One region of the Leucobacter fengyongliangi genome, then DNA from elsewhere that is predicted to be linked to it. Evidence: predicted binding sites of a transcription regulator. Region 1 holds the regulator's gene; the other holds the start of a gene.
The links. The regulator HspR, encoded in region 1, represses chaperone genes until heat shock. The targets are predictions, from matches to a motif close to AAGTTGAGTCNNNNNGACTCAACTT.
Positions count from the first base shown of each region.

Region 1 (5,992 bases):
CTTCCGGTGTCAGCGGTGCGGCGGAGGCCGCGCCCGAAGACAACCCGTACCTTGAGGATCTGCGTCGCGTCAACGCGGAGTACGCGAACTATCGCAAGCGCACCGAGGCGAACGCTGAGATCGACCGTCAGCGCACGGTCGGCTCGGTGGTGAGCTCGCTGCTGGGAGTGCTCGATGACCTCGACCGTGCCGAGCAGCACGGCGATCTGGAAGAGGGCAGCGCCTTCGCGACGATCGCCACGAAGCTTCGCTTGTCCATGGAGAAGTTCGGGGTGGTCAGCTTTGGTGACAAGGGGGACCCCTTCGATCCACAGATCCACGAGGCAATCGCGCAGGTTCCGGTGCCCGGTACCGAGACCCCGACGGTGCTCGACGTGATCGAACGCGGGTACCGCATCGGCGCCGTCGAACTGCGCCCCGCCAAGGTTGCGGTGGCGGTGGGCGAAGATGGCTAGCCAAGACTGGTTTGATAAGGATTTCTACCAGATCCTCGGCGTCACGCGTGGGGCGACTGATGCCGAGCTGAAGAAGGTCTACCGCAAGCTCGCGCGGCAGTACCACCCCGACTCGAATGCTGGCGATGCTGCGGCTGAGGAGAAGTTCAAGGAGATCAGTGAGGCCTACTCGGTACTCTCCGACAAAGAGCAGCGCGCCGAATACGATCAGATGCGCGCGATGGGTCACGGCGGTGCCCGCTTCACCTCTGGTGGCCCCGGTGGTGGCCAGGGTTTCGAGGATGTGTTCGGCGGGATGTTCGGCGGCGGTGCTGGTGCTGGCGGCGGGCGCGGCCCGCAGTTCAGTTACCAACAGGGTGGTGCGCAGGGCTTTGAAGATATCTTCGGCATGTTCGGCGGGGGAGGTGCTCCGCGCGGGCCCCGACCCGGTCGCAACATTCAGGCGACCACCACACTCGACTTCGAGACGGCGGTGCGTGGCAACACCGTGACCCTGCAGTCGGCGAGCGGTCAGGTCAAGGTCAAGATCCCTGCGGGGGTCGCAGACGGCCAAAAGATCAAGGTGCGGGGCAAGGGAGAACCGAGCCCCGACGGTGGGCCCGCGGGTGACATTATCCTCACGGTGCACGTGCGCAAGCACCCGGTGTTCGAGCGCGATGGGCAGAACCTGCGCCTCATCGTGCCCGTGACCTTCTCCGAGGCCGCGCTCGGCGCCACTATCGAGGTACCGACGCTCGGTGGCGACCCGGTGAAACTGCGCATTCAGCCGGGCACACCCAGCGGGCGCGTGCTGCGGGTGAAGGGTCGCGGGGTGCACTCCGCGAAGGGCACGGGCGATTTGCTCGCCGAGGTGCAGGTGGCGGTGCCGTCGCACCTGAGCGATGAGGCGCGGGCCGCGCTAGAGGCGTTCCGCGAGCTTGAGCCGCAAGAGAACCCGCGCGAGGACCTGTTGGCGCGGGCTCGGGGCTAGCCAAGCCTTGATCGTTCGTCATCTTCAACCGGCAGTTTCACCTTAGACCGGAAGCATGGTACGAAAACTGCCAGTTGAAGGTCAAACTGCCGGTTGGAGGTATGCTCCAGAGTCGGTCCGAGGTCGATCCAAAGTCGGCTGGTTTCGGGTCCACAATCGAAATCACAGCCACACACGCAGCGAGATTACGAAGGAAGCGCAAGGAGGAGGTGCGATGACCCACCAGATGGATCGCTACACCCCGGTGTTTGCGATCACGCAGGCGGCGGAGCTGAGCGACATGCACCCGCAAACCCTGCGCCAGTACGACCGCATCGGTCTGGTCTCCCCACAGCGCACCAGCGGGAATACCCGCCGGTACTCACTGCACGATGTCGAGCAACTGCGCGAGGTCGCGCGACTGTCTGCCGAGGGGCTCAGCCTCGAGGGCATCAGGCGCGTGCTGCAGCTCGAGAATCGCGTGGCTGAGCTGCAGGCTCGCGTGCGTGAACTCGAGCGTGCTCTCAGCGACGAGCTGCTCAGCCGACCCGAGCGACGCGTGTTCGCCGCGGGCGCTGCAGGCGAGGTCATCTCGATGCGGCGTGGCACCCGGACGAGGCGCAGTGCCGATCTCGTGGTCTGGCGGCCCGAAGCTTAACGTCTCAAGACAGAGCTTCGAAGGAGGAACCGCCCCCGCCAGTGCTCAGATTCGTTCGATGTGTGCTCGGATGGCTCCGGACGCGTCAGTCCATCCCTTTGACTCGGCGAACGTAGTCATAGCCTCGAGATTCTCTAGCCATGCGGCACTCGTTCCGAGATTACCGGCAAGTTCAATGAGAGCATTCTTGTCGACAAACAGATGACCCTCGCCTTCCAGGCGACCGATGCTTTGAATGTGGTCGTTCAGCGCCTCGATCGGCTCTGAGCTAGCGAGAATCACGGAGAATTCACGAAAGTTCTCAGGATCGAGCAACTGGATAGGTGTGCTTTCGGCTGCGCTATTAACGACGATCTTCATGAAGGCCTATCCCTTTTCATCTCTGGGTCGTGACTGTTCGTGTCGCCGGAACCTTGTCGGGGCAGGGAGCGTTGAGAGTCGGCACCCCGCTGGCCACCCTCCAAGAGGGTTCGCAAAGCCGACCACAACACTGCCTTAGCTGCCAAAATTAACGGGCTAGAGTGCGGAGTGCTCATCAAGCTTGTGCCACGTCCGGTTGTGATACACGAGCGGAGTCAAATCGGGCACCGCTGAGTCTGGATCCCGCGGCTTCCCTTCAAGTACTTCAACCACAACGATCGTAGAACCGGCGGCATCAATCAGCTGACTGACGCGACCTCGTAACCATGAACCGGCATTTGGATAGTAAGGCTCGCCGGTCGGAAGTCGGTCCCACTCGACTCCCTCACCAAATCGGTCCACCCCGCTAGTTGCACCGAGCTTGGCGAGTTCCACGTGGTCTGAGTCCACAAGATGGACCACCACGGTCTTAGCCTTACGGATAGTTGGGGTGGAAGAGGAAATCCCAGACGCGGAAAACACCAGGGTGGGTGGCTCTAGCCCGAGCGAGAACAGCGAACTGACTGTCATCGCCACCGGGCCATCGCCCGCATCGGCGGTAACAACGCCTACCCCAGATGGGTGTCCGCGGAAAGCGAACCTAAAATCGTCGCTCGAAATCGTTTCCTGTGACATTGTCGGCTCCTCTTTTCCGTATCCCGGTGCTAACTGTGCGGCATTAAGTGCGACGCACGGAACACCCATCATAACCTACCAATCGGTTGATTGAGAAAGGTTTGATTCACTTTTCTGACTCTTGCAAATGGGTAGACTACTATTTTTGTCTACAGGTGTAGTGGAATCTTTGAACTTGAACCATATGTGTGTTAAATTTTCCCGACATGCCAAACATTCGTTTGTTATGTTCATCCGAACCTAGATCAGTCAAAGGAGACAGTTATGAAGGCTGCGATGTTTCAGACACCTTTTATGGCACCGACGCGTTCACCGAAGGAGGTGTTTGAGTGGGCCGTAAGCCAAGCGATTGTGTGTGACCAACTTGGTTTCGGAACCTATCTCATTGGCGAACACGCCCTTCAATCATGGGAGTCGATCCCTAGTCCCGACCTTGTCATTGCCGCTGCGGCACGAGAGACGGAACAGATCACACTCGGACCAATGGCTCATATTCTGCCCTATCACAATCCCACTGCATTAGCGCTTCAGATGTCGTGGTTGTCGCACATTCTGGAAGGCCGGTATCTTGCAGGCGTAGCTATGGGTTCCTTCCCGAAGGATGCATACATGCATGGGATTCGGGATATGTCTCGTAACCGAGAGATGACCATTGAATCCCTCGAAATCATGGAGAAGATTTGGGCGGGTGAGGAGTTCTGGCACGAGGGCGAGTTCTGGAGCGCTGGACTCCCAGAGAACGATCCGCATCACCCAAATCGAGACGTACGACCCTTCAACGGGAACATGATTGTCGGCATGACGGGAAATAGCCCGAGTTCACCTTCGATTACTTTTGCTGGGGCAAACGGGTTCCATGCGCTTTCGACCTATTCAGGCGACGAATTCATTCGTTCTCACTGGGAGGTCTATTCTCAGGCGGCCGCGGCGAACGGGCACGCAGTGGACAAGTCAATGCATTACATCGTGCGTGATGTCTTTGTTGCAGACACTGATGCGGAAGCAAAGCGTCTTGCCAAAGAAGGTGGCACTGGCAAGGCTTGGATGGAATACCTCTTGCCGGTTTACAAAATGTTCGGCCTCAACCGTGGCCTGGTTACCAAGGACAATCCGATCGATCCCGAGGACATGGATCTGGACTACCTGGCTGAACATGTATGGATTTGTGGTTCACCCGAAACGGTCACCGAGAAGCTGTCAGAGTTCAGCCACAATGTTGGCGGCTTTGGGCACATCATGCCGTTCTCCTTCGACTATTCGGATGACCCTTCCGCGTGGAACTATTCGCTGCAGCTACTTGCGCAGGAAGTCCTGCCGAAGGTACAGCAGCCAGAATTCGCCACTCAAAACTGAGTGCGCTCGAAAGTCAGAGATAGGAATAGAAAAATGGCAGAAGCACTCGCGCCACTTGAAGTGGCCAACAAGTATCTCGATGCATACAATGCGTTTGACCTTGACACGCTGATCGGGCTGATGGACGAGAACATCTATCTCATCCACCACAACCGGGGTTTCGTTACGGAAGGTAAAGAGGCGACCGCTGCGCTTTATCGCGGAACGCCAGACCTTATCCCTGATCGTCAGCTTGCCGAGCGCGGCGCTGTAACCGTCGACGGTGACCGTGTCGTCGTGCAGCATGTTCTCACCGGTACGCCAAAGGTGGATCTCCCATTCGGGCCAGTTGGGGAGCCATTCCGAATCGATCTCGCGACCGTTTTCACTGTCAAGAACGGAAAGGTCGTGAAGTACGAGGACTACGGGTAAGGGCTAATCCAGCGGGTGCGGCGGTTGCATGGTCTCAGTTAGGACTGCCGCACCCCAGTTGGTGTCCGCTAGCAGACTCTCCGGCACCAAGACTCGGATTCTCACCACACAACTGCAACCGAGTTCTGAGTTCTCAACTGAGGACTGGTAGAAGTGTTTGAACATCAGTCGCTAGGGTGTATTTTTGAGTCTCAATCATGGGATTGCACATTGGGAAGCGCATGGCAGTGGTTCCCTTGTCAACTCAGCCTCAATGGAAGCTGTCGCCGCGTAACCCAATTTCCCAGCACGGGTTGTGAGTAATTTGCAGGAGTGAGTCTGTCTCGTCAGGTCGCATCCGACTGTCCTCACAGCGGCATCCTCGTGAACACCGTTCTTCCGTGTTAGACCGAAGACCCGCTAGATGCAGATCCCCTGGCAGATCATGAGGTTGGGTGACAGGTTGAAGAGACATCGCCAAGCCGGAAGAAAGGCGAGAAGTGTCATGCTGCCGCCTGTCCATGCGTTGGGGGCAAAAACTGTTGGCCTTGAGCGCTTCTGGAGAAGTTGAGAAATTGAGAAGTTCTATTTTGGAGAATCATGAAGCCACGCAGTACTGACCCAAGGTGGCTCCGAACACGAGAAAATCTGGCGGAGGCAGTACTGGCCTTAGCATCTCAACGACCGATTTGGGAGGTGGGTTTCACTGAAATTGCGACTGTCTCGGGGGTGGAACGGTCCACGGTGTACAAACATGCCTCGAGTCTGACGGAATTTCTTATCGACATCCTTGTGGATGAACTGGCGGCAGTCTTCGAGCGCTTTCGGGTTGAAGCATTGGAAGCTCCGTCTTACTTCTCGCGGGTGCGTGGTATGCGGCTCCTGCTCGAAACGGTTCTTCTTCGGCAGGAAATCTACCGTCAGGCCGGGCGAGATTCAAACTACTCAGTGCTGAGCCGAGTGCTGGCGAGGCATCTACATGATCGGCATCTCTTTCTCGTTGAACAGGGCTACTTTCTACTTCCAGAATCGGTTTCAAAAGACGCTATTGGATCTGAGATGGCTGCGTGGTTCATCACAGACGGTGTGGCTGGGTCCATAAAGGCATGGATCGACACTTCGGCAAACCCTGATATCGACACATTTCTTCGG
Region 1 covers NZ_CM126356.1:222,699-228,690, forward strand. The annotation lists gene ACTNFK_RS01065 (nucleotide exchange factor GrpE) at 1-455, shown strand, start outside; gene ACTNFK_RS01070 (DnaJ C-terminal domain-containing protein) at 448-1,425, shown strand; gene ACTNFK_RS01075 (heat shock protein transcriptional repressor HspR) at 1,640-2,062, shown strand; gene ACTNFK_RS01080 (hypothetical protein) at 2,108-2,422, opposite strand; gene ACTNFK_RS01085 (flavin reductase family protein) at 2,579-3,097, opposite strand; gene ACTNFK_RS01090 (LLM class flavin-dependent oxidoreductase) at 3,362-4,450, shown strand; gene ACTNFK_RS01095 (nuclear transport factor 2 family protein) at 4,484-4,861, shown strand; gene ACTNFK_RS01100 (hypothetical protein) at 5,537-5,992, shown strand, end outside.

Region 2 (5,992 bases), 540 kb from region 1:
CGTACTTCCATCACGCAGACTCGTTCGCGATGATGCGCGGCGGACACCTCGATGTGTGCGTGCTCGGCGCCTTCCAGGTCGCGGCGAACGGCGACCTCGCGAACTGGTCGACGGGCGCCCCCGGGGCGATCCCGGCGATCGGCGGCGCGATGGATCTCGCGATCGGCGCGAAGTCGGTCTATGTGATGACCGACCTGCTCACCAAGCAGGGCGAGTCGAAACTCGTCGACGCATGCAGCTACCCGCTCACCGGCGTGGGCTGCGTCTCGCGCGTCTACACCGACCACGCGATCTTCGACGTCACCCCCGAGGGCTTCGCGGTCACCGAGGCGTTCGGCGACAACACCGTCGCGTCGCTCGCCGAGCTCACCGGGCTTGCCCTCATCGACGCAACCGGTGGATCCGCTGCCGCGACTGCTGCCGCCTCCACCCCAGCCAAGGAGAACTGATCATGACCAGCACCTTCATTTACGATGCCGTGCGCACCCCGTTCGGCCGTGCCGCCGGAGCACTCTCGGGCGTGCGCCCCGACGACCTGGCCGCGCACGTGATGCGCTCCATCGTCGAGCGCACGGGCATCGACCCGGCCCGCATCGAGGACGTCATCTTCGGCGACGCGAACCAGGCCGGCGAAGACAACCGCAACGTGGCCCGCTTCGGCGCGTTGCTCGCGGGCTTCCCCACCTCGGTCACGGGAGTCACCGTGAACCGCCTCTGCGCGTCCTCGGTCGAGGCCGTGATTCAGGGATCGCGCGCGATCGAGTCGGGCGACGCCGAGCTGGTGCTCACCGGTGGCGTCGAGTCAATGAGCCGCGCCCCGTTCGTGGTCGAGAAATCGGCGAAGCCGTGGCCCGCAGTCGGCAACCAGACCATGTGGAACACCTCGATCGGGTGGCGCATGGTCAACAAGGCGCTGCCGAAACACTGGACGATCTCGAACGGCGAATCGGCCGAGAAGATCGCCGGCGAGTGGGGCATCACCCGCGAAGCGCAGGACGAGTTCGCCGTGCGCTCGCACCGGCTAGCCGCCGAGGCGTGGGCCGCGGGTCTCTACGATGCCGAGATCGTGCAGGTACCGGGCCACGAGATTGCGCGCGACGAGGGGATCCGCGAGGATTCGTCGGTGGAGAAGCTTGCCAGCCTCAAGCCGTTGTTTGCCGCCGACGGCACGGTGACCGCGGGCAACGCGTCGTCGATCAACGATGGGGCATCCGCGGTGCTGCTGGGCGGCGAGGGCGCACTGGATTCCGAGCCGCTCGCGCGCATTGCGGGTCGTGCCGCGCACGGTGTGGATCCCGATCAGTTCCCCATCGCGCCCATCGAGGCGGCGAACAAGGCTCTCGCGCGTGCGGGCAAGACCTGGGCCGATGTCGACTTCGTCGAGCTCAACGAGGCCTTCGCGTCGCAGTCGCTCGCGTGCCTCGCTGGGTGGCCCGATCTGGACCCCGCGAAGCTCAACATTCACGGCGGCGCTCTCGCGATCGGGCACCCGCTGGGCGCCTCGGGCGGCCGCATCATCGGGCACGCGGCGCAGGAGCTTAAGCGCCGCGGCGGCGGTGTCGCGGTCGCCACGATCTGCATCGGCGTAGGCCAGGGTCTCGCGGTGGTGCTCGAGCGCTAGCCGGCGCGGAGCGGTAGGGCGCTAGTGATTGCTTCAGCGCCTGGGAAGCAGCCACTTGCGCCCTACTCGGACCGCTAAGCCACCGCGGCGAGACTCCACCCTGCCCTTCGTGCATCATGGGAGATGACATGACCGAGAACCGAGCAGACAGCACTCCAGACGGCACCCCCGACAGCGCCGACTTCGTGCAGTCGCTAGCGCGGGGAATCGGGGTGATCCGCGCGTTCGATGCGGATCACCCCGAACTCACCCTGAGTGATGTCGCCCGCCGTGTCGACATCTCCCCGGCGGCGGCGCGCAGGTTTCTCCGCACGCTCGAGACCCTCGGCTACGTGCGCAGCGACGGCAGGCAATTCGCGCTCACCCCCCGCGTGCTCGAACTCGGCTTCAGCTACCTTTCGGCGCTGTCGCTGCCCGAGATCATGCAGCCGCACCTCGAACGCCTCTCGCGCGCGGTCGACGAGTCGGTCTCCGCGGCGGTGCTCGCCGGTCCCGACATCGTGTACGTCGCGCGCGTTCCGACCCGCCGCATCATGTCGGTGCGGATCACGATCGGCACCCGCTTCCCCGCGTATGCGACGAGCCTCGGACGGGTGCTCCTCGCCCACCTGCCCGAGCAGGATCTCGCCCAGGTGCTCCGCGAGACCGAGTGGCGCGCCCTCACGGAGCGCACAATTACCGAGCCCGCGACGCTCGTGTCCGAGCTCGACCGCGTGCGCAAACAGGGGTACGCGATAGTCGACGGCGAGCTTGAACTGGGGCTCCGTTCGGTCGCGGCGCCCGTGCGCGGACGCGACGGTCGGGTCGCAAGCGCGATCAATGTGTCGACGAGCGCGAGTCGCGACTCTCTCGAGCGCGTGCTCGAGCATCACCTGCCGCTTCTGCTTGACACGACGAGCGCGATAGAGGCAGATCTTCGTCTGCTCTGATCACCGCAGTCTGTCACCCGCGACCCGTCAATTCCCGGAGCCGGCGGTGAAGGCTCAGCCCGGGCCAGCGACCGATTGAAGCGCTCGTCGACGAACCCGCAAACTACACTGGGCAGCGTGAGCGAAGCGCAGATGGCCATCGGGATTGACGTCGGCGGCACAGGGATCAAGGGCGCGGCGATTGACGTCGCGACTGGCGCCCGCCTGACCTCACGACACAGGGTGCCGACGCCCGAGGGCGGGTTGCCGGCAGACATCGCCCGCGAGGTTGGTCTGATGGCGAACGCGATCCGCACTGAGTTGGCCGGAGAGGATCTCGACGAGCGACTCGCCGCACTGCCGGTCGGAGTTACCTTGCCGGGGGTCGTGCAGCACGGCATCATGCGTACGGCGGCGAACATTGACCGAAGCTGGATCGGCACCGACGCAGCAGCCCTCTTCGCTGGCGCCATCGGCTCGCCGTGCGTGGTCGTCAACGATGCCGATGCGGCAGGTCTCGCCGAGGCGGCCTTCGGCGAGGTGCGAGATCTGCACGGCACCACCCTCGTGCTCACGTTCGGCACCGGCATCGGCAGCGCGCTGATCCACAATGGTGTGCTCGTACCGAACTTCGAGCTCGGGCATCTCGAGGTCGACGGGCATCCCGACATCGAGCGCTTTGCCTCGGCGAAGGTGATCGAGCGCGAGGGCATCACGCTGGCGGAATGGGCCAGCCGCGTCGCACGCTACCTGATCCACTTGGAGCTGCTGTTCACCCCCGACCGCTTCGTCGTCGGCGGCAGCATAAGCAAGGCATCGGCCCAGTACCTGCCGTTTCCCGGGGTCAACGCCCCGGTGGTGCCGGCCCGCTTCCGCAACAACGCCGGCATCGTGGGCGCGGCCTGGCTCGCAGCCACCCGCTGACCCGTTCTGCTGTCCGGCTGCGCGGCCAACCGTCAACATCTGCTGACGAGAAATCGTGGGGGACAACCGAAAGTGACCGCTCAGACGCGGGCGCGGGTGGCCCGGGCACGCCACGTGCAGTGGATCGCGCGGCACCCCTGGCGCGATCCATCATCGCGAGGTAAACTTGAGTCAACATCACTCAAGTTTGCAACGCGAGAGAGGACACCATGCAGGCAAACTGGCAGCCCGCCGCTGAAGAAGGCGAGCAGAGCGCACTCGAGCAGTTCGGGATCAACCTCACTGAGGTGGCGCGTTCGGGCAAACTCGACCCGGTCATTGGCCGCGACGCCGAGATTCGTCGCGTGAGCCAGGTGCTCACCCGGCGCACGAAGAACAACCCGGTGCTGATCGGCGAGCCCGGCGTGGGCAAGACTGCCGTTGTCGAAGGGCTTGCCCAGCGCATCGTCGCGGGCGACGTCGCCGAGTCGCTCAAAGACAAAGAACTCATCTCGCTCGACATCTCGGCACTGATTGCCGGCGCGAAATATCGCGGCGAGTTCGAGGAGCGCATGAAGGCGGTGCTGAAGGAAATTAAAGAATCCGACGGCAAGTTCATCACCTTCATCGACGAGTTGCATACGCTCATGGGTGCGGGTGGCGGCGAGTCGTCGGTGGCGGCCTCGCAAATGCTGAAGCCGATGCTCGCCCGTGGCGAGTTGCGCCTCATCGGTGCGACCACGCTCGACGAGTATCGCGAGTACATCGAGAAGGATGCCGCGCTCGAGCGTCGCTTCCAGCAGGTGTACGTCGGCGAACCCTCGGTCACCGACACGGTCGCGATCCTGCGCGGGTTGAAGGAGCGCTACGAGGCGCACCACAAGGTGACGATCGCCGACTCCGCGCTGATTGCCGCGGCGAGCCTCTCGAACCGCTACATCACCGCGCGCCAGCTACCCGACAAGGCCATCGACCTTATCGACGAGGCAGCGAGCCGCCTGCGTATGGAGATCGACTCCGCGCCGCTCGAAATTGACGAGCTGCGTCGCGCGGTCGATCGTCTGAAGCTCGAGGAGCTCGCCCTCAAAAAGGAGAAGGACGACGCTTCGAAGGAACGCCTGGCGAAGCTGCGCGAGCAGCTCGCCGAGAAGCAGGTCGAACTTGACGGGCTTGAGAAGCGCTGGGAGTCAGAGCGCGCCGGCCTGAACCGCGTCGGCGAGTTGCGTGAACAGCTCGATCTCCTGCGCATCCGGGCGGATCGCGCCCAGCGCGAGGGCAATCTCGAGCAGGCGTCCAAGCTGCTGTATGGCGAGATTCCCGTGATCGAAAAGCAACTCGCGGAGGCCGAGCGCGCCGAACGAGAGAACGACGGTGCCGAGCGCATGGTTGGAGACCAGGTCACCGACGAAGACATCGCGAGCGTCGTGGCCGCGTGGACGGGGATCCCCGTCGGCAAGCTGCTGCAGGGCGAGACCGAGAAACTCCTCGCGCTCGAGGCCGAACTGGGTAAACGCCTCGTCGGCCAGACCGAGGCCGTGCAGGCCGTCTCTGATGCGGTGCGCCGCTCGCGTGCTGGCATCGCGGATCCGAACCGCCCGGTTGGCTCGTTCCTGTTCCTCGGGCCCACAGGCGTCGGCAAGACCGAGCTCGCCAAGGCCCTCGCCGAATTCCTCTTCGACGACGAGCACGCCATGGTGCGCATCGACATGTCGGAGTACGGCGAGAAGCACTCGGTGTCTCGCCTCGTCGGGGCTCCTCCCGGCTACGTCGGCTACGAGCAGGGCGGTCAGCTCACCGAGGCCGTCCGCCGCCGCCCCTACTCGGTCGTGCTGCTCGACGAGGTCGAGAAGGCGCACCCCGAGGTGTTCGACGTGCTGCTGCAGGTGCTCGACGACGGGCGCCTCACCGACGGGCAGGGCCGCACGGTCGACTTCCGCAATGTGATCCTGATCCTCACCTCGAATCTGGGTAGCCAGTACCTGATCGACGCGGAAATGCCGTGGAACGAGAAGGAGAGCGCGGTGCGCGAGACGGTGCGCCGGGCCTTCAAACCCGAGTTCATCAATCGCCTCGACGAGATGGTGATCTTCCGGCCGCTGTCCGAGGCCGACCTCGCGTTGATCGTTGAGCTGTCGGTCGACCGGTTGCAGCTTCGATTGGCGGATCGCCGGCTCACCCTCGGGGTCACCCCCGCGGCGCGGGCTTGGCTCGCTCGCCTCGGCTACGACCCGATGTACGGCGCGCGTCCGCTGCGTCGCCTCATGCAGCGCGAGATCGACGACCGCCTCGCGCGGGCCGTGCTCTCGGGCGAGGCGCGCGACGGGCAGACGGTGCGCGTCGACGTGGCACCAGACGGCGACTCGCTGATGCTCGAGGTCGATACCGCGGCCCCGGCTGCCGGCGCGGGCGGGTTTGGTGTCGGCGGGTTCGGCGACGCTGGCGGTGCGGGTGCCCCCGGCACCTCAGGCGACGACGACGTGATCGAGGCCGAGCTTCTCGACGACTAGGCTGGGCGCGAGGCTCACCTCACTCCGGGTGCCCCGCCGATCTCACCTGGTTC
Region 2 covers NZ_CM126356.1:2,369,411-2,375,402, reverse strand. The annotation lists gene ACTNFK_RS11300 (3-oxoacid CoA-transferase subunit B) at 1-449, shown strand, start outside; gene ACTNFK_RS11295 (thiolase family protein) at 452-1,621, shown strand; gene ACTNFK_RS11290 (IclR family transcriptional regulator domain-containing protein) at 1,750-2,550, shown strand; gene ppgK (polyphosphate--glucose phosphotransferase) at 2,668-3,453, shown strand; gene ACTNFK_RS11280 (ATP-dependent Clp protease ATP-binding subunit) at 3,663-5,939, shown strand.
Region 2: the regulator HspR is predicted to act here: its motif matches at 3,617-3,641, upstream of ACTNFK_RS11280 (ATP-dependent Clp protease ATP-binding subunit).